DNA from 3 places in the Paenibacillus sp. FSL R10-2796 genome. Region 2 is predicted to be linked to each of the others. Evidence: riboswitches for the same ligand, from Rfam matches in the RefSeq annotation. Region 2 holds a riboswitch; each other region holds the start of a gene.
The links. A riboswitch is a leader RNA that binds a small molecule or an ion and turns the genes downstream of it on or off. The one in region 2 is predicted to bind cyclic di-GMP.

Region 1 (5,853 bases), 3.2 Mb from region 2:
GCCTTTAATACGAATTCCGGTCATAATACGCCTCCAGGAAAGCAGTAAAATGTGGCCTACATATTAAGATTAAAAGATCTAGACTGTAACCGCAGAAATGATCTCGATGTTATCGAGTCCAGCTTTACGGCCAAGACGGGAAAGCTGCATTTTGAGGATCGGGTTATTTTCAAGCGTTAGATTTACTTTTACAAATCCATCATTCTTAAACATTACAAAGCAGCTTTCTAAAAGAGGTACAACATCTGGTGCAGTTACATTTAGCTTTCTGCAGTCGATTTTTAGTTCATAGTCAGCTGGAGTAATTGGATTGATAGTTTGTTGATAAGCTTGAATAGATTTTAGACCATCTTCTTCAGAAAATGTTCCATCTAACTCAATGTTAATAACCTTGTTTGTAGTGTCTGTCTTCAAAACGAAACTTCCCATGCCTAAATCTCTCCCATAGATTGAATTTGTCCAAAACAGTTCGACTGCAATATCCAGCCATGTATATCCATTTAGCTGTTTTATAAAAGTCAAAATTCGACACTATACAGCAAGTAATGGGATATTCCGACTCTATTATAGGCATATTTTTCAAGTGTATGCAATAATAAAGTCGAATTTTGTATATTGTTGTCGAACTGTTGGGTTATTGGATTTCTTCTATGGTTGCAAGCAGGATATTAAAAGCTGTGATGATTCTAGGTGCCCCTATAACGGGTACTAAGTGTAATAGAATACCTTTAAGCTGTTCTACGGTAACTCCAACACGAAGGGCCATGACATAATGAACGCCCAACTGTTCGAATTGACCCATTGAAATTAAAGATGAAATGACTGCGATTTCCTTCCAGTCAGGGGCTATAGTATTACGTTGAAAAATATCGCCATAGGCATTCCCCATAATAAATTCAGCCAAGTCAGGGAAGTGGTCTTTAATTGGAGCTAGTGCTTTTGCGCCATAGTCTCCTGATAGATTCGTGAAGTGGTTGAGACCACTGTTGATATTTTCCTTCATGGTTAGCCTCCTAGTTTAGGTTCAAAGTACGGTGTGCAGTCGGAGGGACTTCATCACGGTCTGTTAGTAGTTCAATAACGGCAACATGGTTTAGAGCTACCGCATCTTTAATTGCAGCTGTGAATTCATCCGCAGTCTCACATTTGTAGCCTTTAGCACCTAGAGATTCAGCGAATTTTACGGCGTCCATTGGTACTTCATATAGAGTTCCATCGATACGACCTGTGGTTTTCTCCATACCCTTAAGAGCCATATCTAGTTGCTTATTATTGACCACGATAAAGATGACAGGGATATCTTTGCAGACAGCGGTGTTAATCTCAGCGCCGAGCATCATGAAACAACCATCACCTGTAATGCAGAGGACAGTTTCTTCAGGAGCAGCAACTTTTGCACCAATAGCCATGCCGATCGAATTACCCATGCAAGCAAAATACGCATCAAAAACAAAGCTGCCCGGTTTCTTAACCTTGTACCATTTTGCAGCGTGGAATCCATGACTTCCATCATCAACGAAAATTGAATTATTATAAGGGATCAAATCACTTAAAGTGCTCATTACCGAAGCAAGGGAAAGATTCTTGAGGGTTGGAAGCTCTTCTGAATAATCCGCATCGGCCAAAGCCTCACGTTTGGTGATTGTGCTTGGGTCAATATGATTTAGGCAGTGCACCAAATTATCGCGCAGGTCCCCAGTGACCGGTATCGTTTTGGACAATAGTATTTTTCCGACAAAGGTTGGATCAATATCAAATTGAATTAAAGTTGCTGGATGATTCTCCCGTTTAAGATTACAGATGGTCATATCACTTAAACGTGATCCAAGCACTATAAATAAATCGCTTTTATTCAATAAATCGTCCCCGTGGGTCGAACCGCCAACGCCAATAGGACCATGATAGAGTGGGTGATCCCAGACTATAGCCCCTTTTCCACCAGGAGATGTTACTACAGGAATATTAAATGTTTCTGCGAGTTGAACAAGCTCTTTATGTGCTCCGGAGCGGTTAATTCCTTTACCCGCAATAATCAAAGGATTCTTAGCAGCTTGAATAGCATCGATGACTCTATCGATATTAGCTTGACTAATTAGAGACTCTCTTTCTGGGATTACTATATTGCATTCTTCCAATACTTCAGTTTGTACATCAAAAGGAATACAAAGATGAACAGGACCCCGTTTGGTCAGGGCCACAGAAATCGCATGATTAAAAATAGTACCAAAGTGATCCCCACGTTCAACCAATTTACTGAACAAGGTGGCAGGTCTGAACATATCAGCTAAATCAGCCAGAAAAGAGGTGGAGTCCTGACATTGAGGAATTCCAAGCTCTGTAATGGATTGGTGGCCGGTAATAAATAGGACAGGTAGGTTGTTAGCTTTCGCATGTGCTGCTGCTGTAAGCAGGTTAGTTCCCCCAGGACCCGAAGTACCAAATGCTACGCCTAGGTTACCCGTTTTCAGCGCATACCCTGCTGCTTCGAATCCGGAGCTTGCTTCATGTCTGCCGGGAATAAATTCAATACCGTAATCCACCATCTTTAGAACAATTGGACAAATGGATTTGCCAATGATCCCAAAAGAATGGGTGACTCCAAGGTTACGTAGTGCTTCCGCCATGTAATCTGCGACTGTCTTCAAAAGAAACACCTCACAAGTTTTTTGATATATATTAGTTATTAATCTACCGAATAGATACGATAGATCAATATACTCAAAAAGTAAAAACCTGTGCTCTATAGTAAGCACAGGTTGGTGGCATAAGGCGCCGCTAAGACTGAACAATAGTTCAGCCGTCCTGGTTCCTCTGCAACCTGGCAATCATGGCCTCAAACGAAAAAATGAGGCTGTAGATCCATGGTTTTGCGTCATCCTCTTTCGAGGATTTTGCCAATATTAATTTATAGTTGATAAGAATAATTTTACTTTACAATATATTCCTCATTAATTTTTGTCAACATAATCCGCTAAAAAAACTCGAAATTTGACGAAAGTCTTGTCCAAGAGATGAAGTTTTGCCTCGCGAAAAAAACTGCCACCTAAGACTCAGCTTAGGTGGCAGTTGATAGTTTTGAACTAGAATTTAAAGATATGAATGGTTTTTTGCAGATTAAATACGGCCTGGGTCATTTTTTCCGTTTCTTCTGCAACAGACTGCAGGGCATTAATCTGTTCATTCATAGCCGCCGATACCTCTTCCGTGCCAGCAGCAGTTTCTTCGGTGATAGCTGAGATATTCTCAATTGCACTGGAAATTTTCAAGGCACTTTCTAGCATAAGATCACTCTCCGCAGAGAATGAAGAGATTTGCTCGGTAATGTACTGCACGCTTTGTACAATTTGTGCGAAAATATGGGCAGATTGAGTGATCATTTCATTCTGAACCTGCACAACCTCTTCATTGATGGCAATATTATCGATGGCTTGTTTAATATCTGACTCAATGCTGCGGACCAAGCCGAATACTTCTTTTGTGGATGCCGTAGATTCTTCAGCAAGCTTGCGGACCTCTTGAGCTACAACGGCAAAACCCCGACCATGCTCTCCGGCACGAGCAGCTTCGATGGAGGCATTCAGTGACAGCAGGTTGGTCTGCTCAGCGATCTCTGTGATGGTCTTGGTGATCATCGTAATCCCGCGGGCATTTTGTGAGAGAGCTTCAATAGTATCAGCCACTTTTTGTGTAGCCTCTATGTTTTTACGCATGCCTTCAGCCTGTGTATCTACGGATTGGCGCCCTTGCTCAACAAGTTCTAAGGTATGTATTGAACGTCTGTTCATTTCTTTGGTGGAGTTCGTATAATTGGATACTTTGGTCTCAATGTCTTTAATGGATTCTGTCATATCAGCGATATCCGTAGATATTTCATTTGCACCAAGAGCGAGCTCAGTAGAAGAAGAGGCTACTTGTGCCATGACAATTTTCAGGTTCTGGTTCTTATCTTCGATTCCGCGGCTTGCATCCATAACTTGACGGGTGATCTGCGATGCATCGGTCAGAATCTTCTTGAGCTTATCAATCATTGTGTTAAAGGAGCGGCTTACGTCACCCATTGAGCCATTTTCGTCCGCTCTGCTAGTGAAATCGCCCTTCGAAATACTGTGAGATACATTAGCAATATCATCAAAAGATGATGTAAGCGTTCTCTCCACGAAGCGAGCAACAGGTAAAGTCAGACCTGCAAGAACAACTACTAGTATAATTCCTACGAGAAATTGACCTAGAATCATTAACGTAACTAAGACAGGAATAGCAAACAGTGCGGCAACGAGGTAACATCCGGCAACAATTCTTTGTTTTAACGGAAGTTTGTGCATCCAGCTCATTGGTAAAATGTCCCCCTTATTAAATTTTATGTAATGGTGTTATTATAGGGGATTTATAGGTCATTGGTCTATAGAGAAGTGTCATAAATCTTCTTTAAGTAGTAGATATTTAGAATTCATGTCAAAATTCCTCATATATTGTGGAAATTGTTTTAATAGCAGACTTTACCATCCCTACTAGTTCGATAGGAGCTAAAACAATAACTGAAGGAGAGAAAGAGAGTACGATACGACAGGCAGATTCTATAGCATTAAATTCGGCCTCCACGTTCATCCACCCAGTATTAGCAGAGGGTTCTACTAAAGTTATAGTTACATATCTTTCACGTTGTAATTCTTTAAGAATAGACTCATTCACCTTTAAGTTCACTACATATTTTGGCAGTGCTGCTTTAAAAGCTAAAGTCGATTGTTCCCAGTAGCTTTTTAAATCAAAAGCCTCAGGTCTGACAAATGATTCATAAGTTGCGTCAGCTTGTATTAATCTCGACACGCGAAAAGTCCGCATTTCACCCACGGTTCGTGCCACTACATACCAAACTCCACGTTTTGCGACTAACCCGAGAGGTTCAATGAAACGCTCCTTCATCTCGTCATTCCGTGGGTAAGTGATCTTCACTTTACGGTCTTCCCAAACAGCTTCCTGCAGGACAGATAGGAACGGATATGTCTCGTCGGAAGGGTGCCAGCTGGCACCATCTATATGAATGCGCTGGCTCAGGTAACTGGCTGGATTATTCGGCCTGGATGGGGAAGCAGCCTCCAGCTTAAGCACGGCAGAAGAGAAGTCGTTTTGTATACCCAGATCTTTTAAGATTGAGGAGTCTGCGGACAGCAGCAGAGTTGCAATCTCTGAGGGCTTCATACCCGTTAAGGAGGTCCGGTATCCTTCTGTGAGCATCCAACCCCCTTCACGTCCCCGTTCGGCAAGAATCGGTATTCCTGCTGTACATAAGGCTTCCATATCTCTAAACACAGTTCGTTCAGACACTTCTAAGGTCTGGGCTAGCTCACGGGACGTCATCTTTCCACGATTTTGCAGCAAAAGTAAGATGGATAACAAACGATCGGCTCTCATTAAGGGACACTCCTCCTCCTAATAAATGTTGGCTAGTTCTTAATTAATTATTATATTATATATGTCAGTTGATGTCATATTAAAGAATTATACTATATAAGGTAAGGATTAAATACAGAACATTTAGAGAAAAACAAGTGTAGAAAGGATTGAGAATATGACTTTAAAAGGAAGAGTAGCATTGGTCACCGGAGGCAGCAGAGGTGCTGGTAGAGGAATTGCATTGGAGCTGGCAAGGAAAGGTGCATTCGTTTATATTACGGGCAGAACGACAGAGGCTTCTGGCATAGAGCATAGCAAGCGGAGCATTGATAACGTACTTAGGGAAATAAAAGCGGAGGGAGGGTCCGGCAGCGCCATACGATGTGATCATACAAAAGATCAGGAGACAGAAGCGGTCATTCGCCAGATTGCTTCAGAGCAAGGAAAGCTTGATATTTTAGT
Region 2 (5,853 bases):
TTGACTTCTCGCGTAATTTCGGACATCAGGTAGCGATTACAGCTGGCATGGACTATGCCGAAGGTCAAGCGGTTGTTGTTATTGACGCTGATCTTCAGGATCCTCCGGAGGTCATTTTGCAAATGATCGAGAAGTGGAAAGAGGGCTACGACGTTGTATATGCGAAACGCCTGAAGCGCCACGGAGAAACGATGTTCAAAAAGGTCACCGCGAAGCTTTTTTACCGCCTGCTCAGCAGTATGACAAGTGTGGATATTCCTACGGATACAGGCGATTTCCGTCTTATTGACCGTAAGGTATGTGATGTCCTGCGGGGACTTAAAGAAAAGAACCGCTATGTCAGAGGTTTGGTGAGCTGGGTTGGCTTCAAGCAGACTATGGTGGAATATGAACGGGAAGAACGTTTTGCCGGAGAAACCAAATATCCGCTGAAGAAAATGATTCGTTTTGCGTTAGATGGCATCACCTCTTTTTCACATAAGCCGCTTAAGATTGCTACGTATATTGGATTCTTCCTTTCATTCTCTAGCTTTCTCTATTTATTTTTCGTCTTGTTTCAAAAGATATTTTTTACCTCCTGGACGGTTCCGGGCTGGGCTTCCATTGTAGGCGTTAATCTGCTCTTTAACGGTATCGTTCTGATGCTGTTGGGTGTGATTGGGGAGTATATCGGACGGATTTATGACGAGTCTAAAGATAGACCGCTATATATTGTTAGTGAGACTAAAGGCTACCAGAACGAAGAACAACTGGACCGCCGGAAGGACCACAATGATGTCAGATAAGAACTTGCGCGCTGCATTCATACAGTTCCTCAAATTTAATGCCGTAGGTTTGCTCAATACGCTTATTGATTTTGTGATTTTCACATTGTTGAATTCACTAGGGATGGTATACGCATTGGCGCAGGTGATCTCCTATAGTGCAGGCACGGCGAATAGCTTTATTTTGAATAAAAAAGTTACCTTTCGTGATCGCAACCGGGGGAATAAAGAAGGCTTCGACCGCGTACAGCTGGTCAAGTTTATCGTGCTGAATCTGGTAGTGCTCGGAATATCACTGTTGTTAATGCATCTGTTGACAGACAAACTAGGTATTCAAGTCTTGATCTCCAAGGTGCTGGTTACCTTTATCACGGTGATCATCAATTTCTTTGGAAGTCGTAAATGGGTATTTTAAACATTAATTTCAGGCAGAAGGAGTTGCTATGCTTAAAGGCAAGTAGCTGTTTCTGCTTGATTTGTATATAACCATAGAAACAATATACGGAGGTGAATAACATTGCGTAAATTCTCCTATCTACTCATACTGGCTGGGATACTTATCATGTTATATCCGACAGCTAACGAGTGGTACAACGACAGGCAGCAGGAGAAGTTATTAGAAACGGCTGAACTAAGCACTGCCGATAGTACTCCCCAGCCAGATCTGAAGAGCAGGTATGCTGAAGTTACTCAGCTGTTAGCAGAGGAATCGGTTCTGGATGCCCAGGCACAGCCCCAACCCCAAGAGACAGAAAAGCCTGAACCGGAGATTGCAGTCGGTGGCAAAGTAATCGCACTAATTGAAATCGATAAGATTGATTTGAAGCTGCCTGTATTAGAAGGGGCTACAAAAGCTAATATGAAACATGCTGCAGCCCATATGAAAGAAACGGCACCCCTTGGAGAGATCGGGAATGCTGCAATCGCGGCGCATCGGGCTAGAACTACGGGGCGTTTGTTTAACAGATTGAATGAGGTTGTTGTGGGGGATGTTATCACGGTAAAGACTAGTGATCAGGTGTTTAACTATGAGGTATACGATATTTCTGTTGTAGATCCGAGTGATGTCTCCGTTCTTGACGGGAATGACAAGGATAAGATTCTTACTCTGATTACATGTGATCCGCTAGTGAATCCAACGCATCGGCTGATTGTTCATGCCAAATTAACAAAAGGAGAATAGTGAATGACAAGAAAACACAAATACCGGGAGATATTTATAAAATAATGGGTAATCTAGTAAATTAGGTCTTGTTCACAACTATAAATATGATAGTATTATACTATGAAAGCTAAACACGATAACGGCAAACCTTCCGAAAGGTAGGGACGCAAAGCTAAAGGGCCTTTTCCCAAAAGGATGGCAGCCAGCTACCGAATGAAGAGGCTTTTTTTGTTTGTTTCAAATGGATTCTATCAATTATATCTAGTAAAGCTAGAACAGATAGAGCTTATACGATAACGGCAAACCTATCGAAAGGTAGGGACGCAAAGCTAAAGGGCCTTCCCGAAAGGATGGCAGCCAGCTACCGAAAGGAGTTTTATCCGTGAAAAAGGTTTATTTTATGCTGGTGGCGTTGTTCGTCCTAATGACTTCAGTTCCGGTAAGTACAGCTCAAGCTGCAAGTGCAGATGCCAGTTGGTTGATTACATCCAAAGTGGCTCAAGGTGTTATTGGTATTAACTATGATATTCCGAAAGATAAAAGAATCAAACTCATGATCACCAAAGATAACAGCAGCTATACATATAACTTGTATGCTTCTGGACAAGCTGAGGACTTCCCTTTGCAACAAGGAAATGGGACTTATAAGGTTTCTGTTCTGGAGAATACAACCGGCAATAAATACAAAGCGTTATATTCCGAAGTAGTAGACGTAACCATGAGTGACTCGAATTCCGTATATTTGGGCTCCGTACAGAATGTGAAATGGAGTTCTTCTGATAAAGCGATTGTCAAAGCTAAACAATTAGTACAAGGCAAAACAACAGACGAAGAGAAAGTTAAAGCGATCTATAACTATGTAGTTGCGAATGTACAATATGATTACTCTCTTGCTAATAGTGTAACTACTGATTATATTCCAAGCATCGATAAGACATTGACTACTAAAAAAGGGATTTGCTATGATTACGCTTCTCTTTTTGCCGCAATGCTGCGGAGTGTAGATGTTCCTGCTAAGTTGGTAATGGGGAATACAAGCTACGTTACGCAATATCATGCCTGGAACGAAGTGTTGCTTAATGGGAAGTGGGTTACCATTGATACTACAGTGGATGCAGGACTTGCAAAGAGTGATAAGAAAACCGATTTAATTAAAGCCTCAAGCAAATATACTGCGGCAAAATACTATTAAGTTCGTCGCTAGAAACATAACTCTATTAAATAAACAACTAGCTTAATTATTAAGCTAGTTGTTTATTTTTATATTAGGGGTTGCTTTTCTATTAATAGTTGGGGTATTATAGGTAAGCGTTGTTAGACAGCGTACAGGCGATACAGACGAGGCTGATAAAAAGCTTCGAAAAATAAAGCTTGCATTTCTGAAGACAACATGATATATTATAAGAGTTGCTGCTGAGACATTAAACGGCGCCAACAAGAACTTGATCTTTGAAAACTGAACAACGAGTGAGTAGGAAATCACGTAAGTGAAATCCAAAATTAGAGAATTAATTTTCTCGTCAGATGTTTCAAAATGAGCATATCGCTCTTTTCAATACTAATTGGAGAGTTTGATCCTGGCTCAGGACGAACGCTGGCGGCGTGCCTAATACATGCAAGTCGAGCGGAGTTACTTTGAAAGCTTGCTTTCAAAGTAACTTAGCGGCGGACGGGTGAGTAACACGTAGGCAACCTGCCCTTCAGACTGGGATAACTACCGGAAACGGTAGCTAATACCGGATAATTTCTTTTTTCTCCTGAGAGAAGAATGAAAGACGGAGCAATCTGTCACTGAGGGATGGGCCTGCGGCGCATTAGCTAGTTGGTGGGGTAACGGCCCACCAAGGCGACGATGCGTAGCCGACCTGAGAGGGTGAACGGCCACACTGGGACTGAGACACGGCCCAGACTCCTACGGGAGGCAGCAGTAGGGAATCTTCCGCAATGGGCGAAAGCCTGACGGAGCAACGCCGCGTGAGTGATGAAGGTTTTCGGATCGTAAAGCTCTGTTGCCAGGGAAGAACGTCCGGTAGAGTAACTGCTACCGGAGTGACGGTACCTGAGAAGAAAGCCCCGGCTAACTACGTGCCAGCAGCCGCGGTAATACGTAGGGGGCAAGCGTTGTCCGGAATTATTGGGCGTAAAGCGCGCGCAGGCGGCTATTTAAGTCTGGTGTTTAAACCTTGGGCTCAACCTGAGGTCGCACTGGAAACTGGGTGGCTTGAGTACAGAAGAGGAAAGTGGAATTCCACGTGTAGCGGTGAAATGCGTAGATATGTGGAGGAACACCAGTGGCGAAGGCGACTTTCTGGGCTGTAACTGACGCTGAGGCGCGAAAGCGTGGGGAGCAAACAGGATTAGATACCCTGGTAGTCCACGCCGTAAACGATGAGTGCTAGGTGTTAGGGGTTTCGATACCCTTGGTGCCGAAGTTAACACAGTAAGCACTCCGCCTGGGGAGTACGGTCGCAAGACTGAAACTCAAAGGAATTGACGGGGACCCGCACAAGCAGTGGAGTATGTGGTTTAATTCGAAGCAACGCGAAGAACCTTACCAGGTCTTGACATCCCTCTGAATCCACTAGAGATAGTGGCGGCCTTCGGGACAGAGGAGACAGGTGGTGCATGGTTGTCGTCAGCTCGTGTCGTGAGATGTTGGGTTAAGTCCCGCAACGAGCGCAACCCTTAACTTTAGTTGCCAGCAAGTAATGTTGGGCACTCTAGAGTGACTGCCGGTGACAAACCGGAGGAAGGTGGGGATGACGTCAAATCATCATGCCCCTTATGACCTGGGCTACACACGTACTACAATGGCCGGTACAACGGGAAGCGAAGCCGCGAGGTGGAGCCAATCCCATCAAAGCCGGTCTCAGTTCGGATTGCAGGCTGCAACTCGCCTGCATGAAGTCGGAATTGCTAGTAATCGCGGATCAGCATGCCGCGGTGAATACGTTCCCGGGTCTTGTACACACCGCCCGTCACACCACGAGAGTTTACAACACCCGAAGTCGGTGGGGTAACCCGCAAGGGAGCCAGCCGCCGAAGGTGGGGTAGATGATTGGGGTGAAGTCGTAACAAGGTAGCCGTATCGGAAGGTGCGGCTGGATCACCTCCTTTCTATGGAGAATCGTTCTCTGCAATGAGGACATTCAAATCGGAAGCTCAGCTTCCAAAACTCAGGTTTAGGCCTGTTACTCACTCGTTGCTCAGTTTTGAGAGTTTAAGCTCTCAAGTAAGACTTGATCCTTGAAAACTGGATACCGAAACGAATTTGCGTTTTAGAACATCTTTTAGCAACTTGTGCAAACAAGTAAATGTTATTAGTGAGATGATTCCAAAGAGAATGTCATCGTATGATATTTTCCTGCGGAAGAATCAAGGTTAAGCTAATAAGAGCACACGGAGGATGCCTAGGCGCCAGGAGCCGACGAAGGACGTGGCGAACAACGAAACTGCCTCGGGGAGCTGTAAGCAAGCTTTGATCCGGGGGTGTCCGAATGGGGAAACCCAGCTGTGGTAATTCGCAGTTACTCATACCTGAATACATAGGGTGTGTAGAGGCAGACCAGGGGAACTGAAACATCTAAGTACCCTGAGGAAGAGAAAACAATAGTGATTCCGTCAGTAGCGGCGAGCGAACGCGGAACAGCCTAAACCTAAGAGCTTGCTCTTAGGGGTTGTGGGACGTCTCACATGGAGTTACAAAGGAATATGGTAGGTGAAGAGGTCTGGAAAGGCCCGCGATAGAGGTAAAAGCCCTGTAGCCTAAACTGTATTCTCTCCGAGACGGATCCCGAGTAGTGCGGGGCACGTGAAACCCCGTATGAATCCAGCAGGACCATCTGCTAAGGCTAAATACTACCTGGCGACCGATAGTGAAACAGTACCGTGAGGGAAAGGTGAAAAGCACCCCGGAAGGGGAGT
Region 3 (5,853 bases), 960 kb from region 2:
TATCAACCCCTACATACGTTTCAAAATATTCATAGTTTGCACCCGCCAGATTATACATGATTTCAGAGCTGGCATGGGTTCCTAAGCCCTTAGCGAACTCTTTGACCTCGCCATTTACCAGCAGCTTAATCGGATTGTTAGAGCTAGCCTTATCTTTTCGAACCACATTATAATCCGTTTTTGCCGATTGCCAATCTATATCACTCAGGTATTTACTAGCGCTGTATACAACAATCTTTCTGGCTTGCACAGCGGAGTTCCCATCTGAGTCTGTAACAGAAAACTCGACGTTGTAAGTCCCTGTTTTGCTTGATGTGAATCCATTCGAATGTACTTCAACGGCTCCAATTAAGTTACCATCTTCCGTATCAAAAGCTGTTACATCGCTCAACACATCAAATTCGCTGTTCAGCTTAACGAAGGTTGTCTCTTCCGGTACTGTAATGGTAGGTTTGCTTGAATTATTCGAGAACTTCGCATCCGACCATACCGTATGGTCTGAAGCATTGCCATCCTTAGCATCTGTTGTAACCAGCTTCACCTCTCTTGCGCCAGTCACAGGGATTTTCACAAATTGATGTTCTGTTCCTGCCCGGAAAACATCACTCTCAAATTTCTGTTCTCCATCCACATACACTGCAAAAGTAGCCGAGGAAGGTTTCCCTTTCATGGCTTGATCAATCCCAATGTAGCTTTCAAAGAAGTCGTAACCCTTACCTTCAATATCGTAAACTACCTCAGAGTTGGCATGAACACCAATCCCTTTCGCGTACGTCGCAGCCAACCCTTGGCGAACAAGGGTTATGATTCCTCCGGAAACGGCTTTATCTTTCTTTAATTCACCCCAGCCTACAACGACTGACTTGGCATTGAGATCGGAAATATAGGCGTAGTCGCTCGTTACCGTAACCTGTGTGGTTTTCGTTTCCGTAACCCCTTCGCTTTTCACTTCATATACAATTTCGTAGTTGCCTTTTTGCGTTACATCAACGTTATTGGCTTTCAGAGAGACATCTGCAGTAATATCGTTTCCTAGATAGTTAGCCGCTTTTACATAGCTCATCGGATCAAAGGTTTGATTAAGCTTTAAAGTGAGCTGATCTTCAACAGACAAGGCTGGCTTAAAGGCTTTAACCTGTACGGGCTTCAGTGGGTTCAGCTTTTTATCATAACCGACGATCTTGTACGTATAGTTGATACTCACATCTACATTCTGATCCACAAATTGCTCAGTTCCTGTAAAACCAACTAACACATCATTTCTATACACTTCATATCCTAAAAAGTCTTGCTTAAGCTCTTTATCTATACTGAAACTTAACGTGTTCGTTCTAGCCGTGGTGTTAGGTGTGATATTAACCTTAATGGCCAGATTTTTATCCGCTATTCCAGTTCCCTCATAATTAATCACCGAGTTATTTAAATACCATAACTTTTGCGGTGCCGGATACTTGGCTACTTTCGCTTTTGTCTCAGGATTCACAGTGAAGCCATGTCTGGCAAAATAGCTGCTTAAATCTAATCCCAGTACTTCGGAGGAGAACTCCACCAAATACTGCTGCTTGGAATTGTCACCGTTGGTAAGGGTGACCTTCCGCTCCCGATATAGCTTGGTTAGCTCTGTCCAGTATCCCGGATGTGCCAGCTCCAGCTGCCAATAGGCTCCGAGTTGTGCAAATAAGCCCTGCTGATTCATAACCACTTTATTTTCTTCGAGGACATATTTATAGATATCTGATTCATACGGTATACGATTATCTATCGAATTCGCTGCGACAGACATAAACATAGACACCATATTATTAGTTACTTCGCCATATTCCCGTTCACCCATAGCCAAGCGATGCCCAATTTCGTGATTCAGTCCCCAGCCCGGATAGGCTTTGTTAAAATCACCTAACATGGTTCCTACTGTTCCAAGTTGGATCCCTGTATGATCTCCCGCTGCATACATCGCACCATAAGGCTGCATCAAGCGAATATTCTCACGAATTAGCTTGGCATCATGAATCTCACTACTGCCATCCAAGCCATAGAAGGAAAAAATACTCTTCATCCAGGTGTCATACCCAGTTACGGTGTCCAGCGGGTTATTTCCTTGCGTAATATATTTGTTGTACGCCTCCGTCGCCGTTCCTGTGAAAATAACATGATCGCTGGACATTTCTACCACATCTATGAGTTTACGATCTTGAACATTTGGATGAGCCGCTTTATCTTCGTCCAGTCTTTGTTTGTATGTGATTAAGAAGGTTTTGAATTGTTCTGGATCCGTGGTCTTGGTCATAAAAGGAATCTTTTCTAAACCTTCGAAGCGGATCAATGGCGCTTTCCCTTGTTCCTCAGCTGTATATGGATTGACGATATAAACGGTGCCACCCTTAGTTACCTCATGAGCGTAAGCACTAGTCGTTGCAATTTCAGGTACAGTGATAGTGTTCTTGCCCGCACGCAATTGTACGCCCCTAGCCCAACTATTCCAAGCTCCCTCTTGTTGTGAAAAGATCAAAGAAGGCAATTTATCGCCCGAAGCAGCATCCACATAAACATTGATGGTCTCGCCAGGCATTGCCGCAAGTCCTGTAGGTTGGTTGTTCGTTCCGAAGCCTATTCCCAGGTTTTCCTGCGCATGCTTTTTCATATCTCCACGTTGTTCCGCCTCAATGATGGTGCCTTCGGTTTGAACTTCACCATTCACTAGCTTCTTAGCTAAATCCAAAGAATCTTTCAGGATTGGATAGAGCGGATGTACTTTTGCCGCTTCTTCTAATTCGTTGATTGCTTCGACGCTATTATAAGCAGGCACAACCGCACTCATCGTTCCATCTGTGAAAATGCCATTTACTGCTTCGCTTACTTTATCTTCTGTATAAAATCTAAATTCAGCCGCAAAAGGTCTGTTGATATTAGCTTTCGTGAACTTAAATTTTAATCTTTTAAACTTCGTAGGCTCGAATTTAAACTCCAGAAAATCATTGGTACTAACCGCGGTTCCGCTAGATACAAGTTGGAAGGTCTCTCCTTTACTCGTCTCTGATGCATAGATTTCAAAAGCCTCTGGGAATCCTTTGCGGTTATCTCTAGCTAAAAAAGCTACTCTGTCCAGCACCTCCGCTTGCGCTAGTTCAAACACAACTTCATTCGTGAAGCTTGCATCATTGTTTTTGTTCGTTTCCCAATGCGTAGTGGGCTGGTCATCCAGCATATATTCAGGCTTCGTACCTGGGTAGCTTCCGCCGTTCACCGTTACTTTTGATACGTTTGCATTCGGCATTCTATAAGCTTGGCTATAGGCATTTTCATAGGCTGTTCCATACCCTTTTAGCTTCGAAACCTTGGCTGCCGTTGCCTCTACCTGATGGTTCTCCAAAAGGATCTTTGCATTCTCTATCTCTTCTTTAAACTGCGCATACAGTGGATGTGCCTGCACTTCATTCTCTAAAGCTGTTAATTTCTCTGCCGTATCAAAAGCAGCACTAACTTGGCTCAAGGTATCATCTGTAAATAAATTTTTCATTTTAGCAGAGACACTATCCTCTTTATAAAAAGAAAACTCAGCCGCACTCGCCCAATCTTGGTTCGCTTTTTTGAAGACAAATTTAAGTTTCTTAAAAGCCGTAGGTGCGAACTGAATCTCCACTACATCACCGGTTGAGCCTGTATACTCTCCAGAAGACACGAGCGTAAAATCACCCCCATCGGTAGTGGAACCATAGATCTCAAATTCTTGAGCAAAACCTTTACCTTTCGCACCGGATTGCCTAGCCGCGTATACCATTCTATTTAATTCAGTGGACTCATTGAAAACAAACACAACCTCATTCGTAAACGTTGAACTATTCGGTTTGCCAGTCTCCCAATGCGTGCTCATATCCCCATCCATAGCCTTAGCTATAGGCGAGCCTGAGTAGTTGCCACCGTTATTTGTGATGGATTTAATATTTGCTGGATTCATTCTAAAAACCTCATTATAGGCATTTAGAGCATCCTTGCCGTACAGCTCAAACGGAATAACCGAAGCGTTGCTTAATAAGTTAACCTTACTTTGCGCCACTGTTTTTGTTACATTTACCTTGCTTACCTCACTTGCTAAAGCATAACCTGCCTCACTTGAAAAACTGGCCAATATGGCCGCCGATGTAGCGATCGCAATCATTTTCTTCATCTCTTCTTACCTCCAGATGTCATATGAATCTCTCCAGTGCCCAAAAATGGGCACAAAAAAAACTACCCCAAAAGAGTAGCTTGATTGCGTATAAAGTCGCCTAAAAATTAAGACTTAATTTTTATTAAACCTTAACAAGCATAAACGCCTTCGGCGTCCTTATAAGGACGGTAAGCGTTTAAGCGAGAAATATAAGATATTAAGTATAGTTTTATAACTTATACTTTCTTATATTTTAACAAAAAGCGTTACACACTCTTTGGCAGCTGGCTGACAATAGTTATGATAACCTTAGTCCCTTTAGCTTTGCGTCCCTACATTTCCATAGGTTTGCCTATGAAGTTTCGAATACATTCAAAGAGTAACATAAGCCTAGATCGGATCGCATGATTAATTGGTATGAAATGAATATAGGTAATTGCAATTAGTTTTTCTTATGTGATAGATATTATTTATCGACCATCCCGGAAGAGAAGGGCATCCTTTAGGACTGTAGGTCTACTTAACTACCCGATCCAAACAAACGCCGGAACCAATTCCACACATCGCCCGTGATGGGAATTAATCCGAAACCATGTTCGCCAACTGCGATTACACCATATGCCCATTGTCCGATAGCTATGGCACCCCCAGCGATCCTGCCTATCGCTATCGCACCAAACGCCGTATCCCCTATGGCGATGGCCCCCAACGCTTTTTCCGCGATTGCGATCGCTCCTACAGCCACGCCTGCAATCGCAATCGCTCCCACTGCGAAGCCAAGCCAGCTAAGTGCTATTGCTCCGATCGCTAACCACATTCCCAGTGATATTGCTCCTAAGGATAATACGCCCACGCTTATCGCACCTATGGAAATCAAGCCAACAGCTACATCTCCAATAGCGATTAATCCAACGGCTGTCTTCACACGGGGTTTACCTCCACGGCCATACGCTTGACCTGAGTATCGCCCTAGATTACTGCGTATACTGATGACCGGAAATGAGGGAGAAGGCCATTGATAATCAATCTCTCGTCCATCAAAGCCCCTAGAATCCGCCCAGCGCGTTACAAATTGATGCCATTTCATATCCATCCCGTCCCCCTTTTCAAATTACCTAAATTATACAACCCCGGGGGTTGGCTGTACTCAGACTCTGACCTGAAATTCATCTCATCCTCTGGACGGATATATACTCATTAGGATTACTGTTTGGGAATAGGATCAGGCTTTCCAAATAAATAGCCCTGAAACAACTGATAACCACTCTGCTTAAGCCATTCAAAGTCCTCTCTAAACTCCACACCTTCTGCTAAAGGAACGGATTGGATTTCTAAAGCTTTTTCTAAAAATTGCTTTGCTATTTTCTGTTTGTTCAGATCGCTGGACACACCCTGAACATATTTCATATCCAGCTTCATGTAATGGGGTTTAAGCTCCAATAACATCTCGATCGTGCTGAAGCCCTCACCAACATCATCTAAAGCGTATTCAAATCCCCGATCCTTGTAATATGTCAAAATAGCTTTCAAATGAGCGAGATCATCCACTTTCTCCGTCTCAACAACTTCAAAGACAAAAAGAGAAGGATCGACGCCTAATTGATTGGCCAGTTCAACGGTTGATCTTAAGCAGAACTCTGGAGCGTAGATCGACGTTGGGATAAAATTAATAAACGTTTTTTTATTTAAGGGTGCAGCATATTTTA

Region 1: another riboswitch for cyclic di-GMP. It lies ahead of NST58_RS22330 (thiamine pyrophosphate-binding protein); the one in region 2 lies ahead of NST58_RS03670 (transglutaminase-like domain-containing protein).
Region 3: another riboswitch for cyclic di-GMP. It lies ahead of NST58_RS31735 (NPCBM/NEW2 domain-containing protein); the one in region 2 lies ahead of NST58_RS03670 (transglutaminase-like domain-containing protein).

Annotation. Positions count from the first base shown of each region.
Region 1 covers NZ_CP150178.1:4,911,379-4,917,231, reverse strand. The annotation lists gene NST58_RS22345 (ketoacyl-ACP synthase III) at 1-24, opposite strand, end outside; gene NST58_RS22340 (hypothetical protein) at 79-429, opposite strand; gene NST58_RS22335 (carboxymuconolactone decarboxylase family protein) at 635-1,003, opposite strand; gene NST58_RS22330 (thiamine pyrophosphate-binding protein) at 1,014-2,654, opposite strand; cyclic di-GMP riboswitch class I at 2,810-2,906, opposite strand; gene NST58_RS22325 (HAMP domain-containing methyl-accepting chemotaxis protein) at 3,081-4,331, opposite strand; gene NST58_RS22320 (YafY family protein) at 4,453-5,409, opposite strand; gene NST58_RS22315 (SDR family NAD(P)-dependent oxidoreductase) at 5,567-5,853, shown strand, end outside.
Region 2 covers NZ_CP150178.1:791,537-797,389, forward strand. The annotation lists gene NST58_RS03655 (glycosyltransferase family 2 protein) at 1-785, shown strand, start outside; gene NST58_RS03660 (GtrA family protein) at 772-1,179, shown strand; gene NST58_RS03665 (class D sortase) at 1,282-1,947, shown strand; cyclic di-GMP riboswitch class I at 2,061-2,143, shown strand; cyclic di-GMP riboswitch class I at 2,218-2,298, shown strand; gene NST58_RS03670 (transglutaminase-like domain-containing protein) at 2,312-3,121, shown strand; rRNA gene NST58_RS03675 (16S ribosomal RNA) at 3,489-5,046, shown strand; rRNA gene NST58_RS03680 (23S ribosomal RNA) at 5,309-5,853, shown strand, end outside.
Region 3 covers NZ_CP150178.1:7,114,654-7,120,506, forward strand. The annotation lists gene NST58_RS31735 (NPCBM/NEW2 domain-containing protein) at 1-4,165, opposite strand, end outside; cyclic di-GMP riboswitch class I at 4,424-4,510, opposite strand; gene NST58_RS31740 (hypothetical protein) at 4,668-5,234, opposite strand; gene NST58_RS31745 (EAL domain-containing protein) at 5,351-5,853, opposite strand, start outside.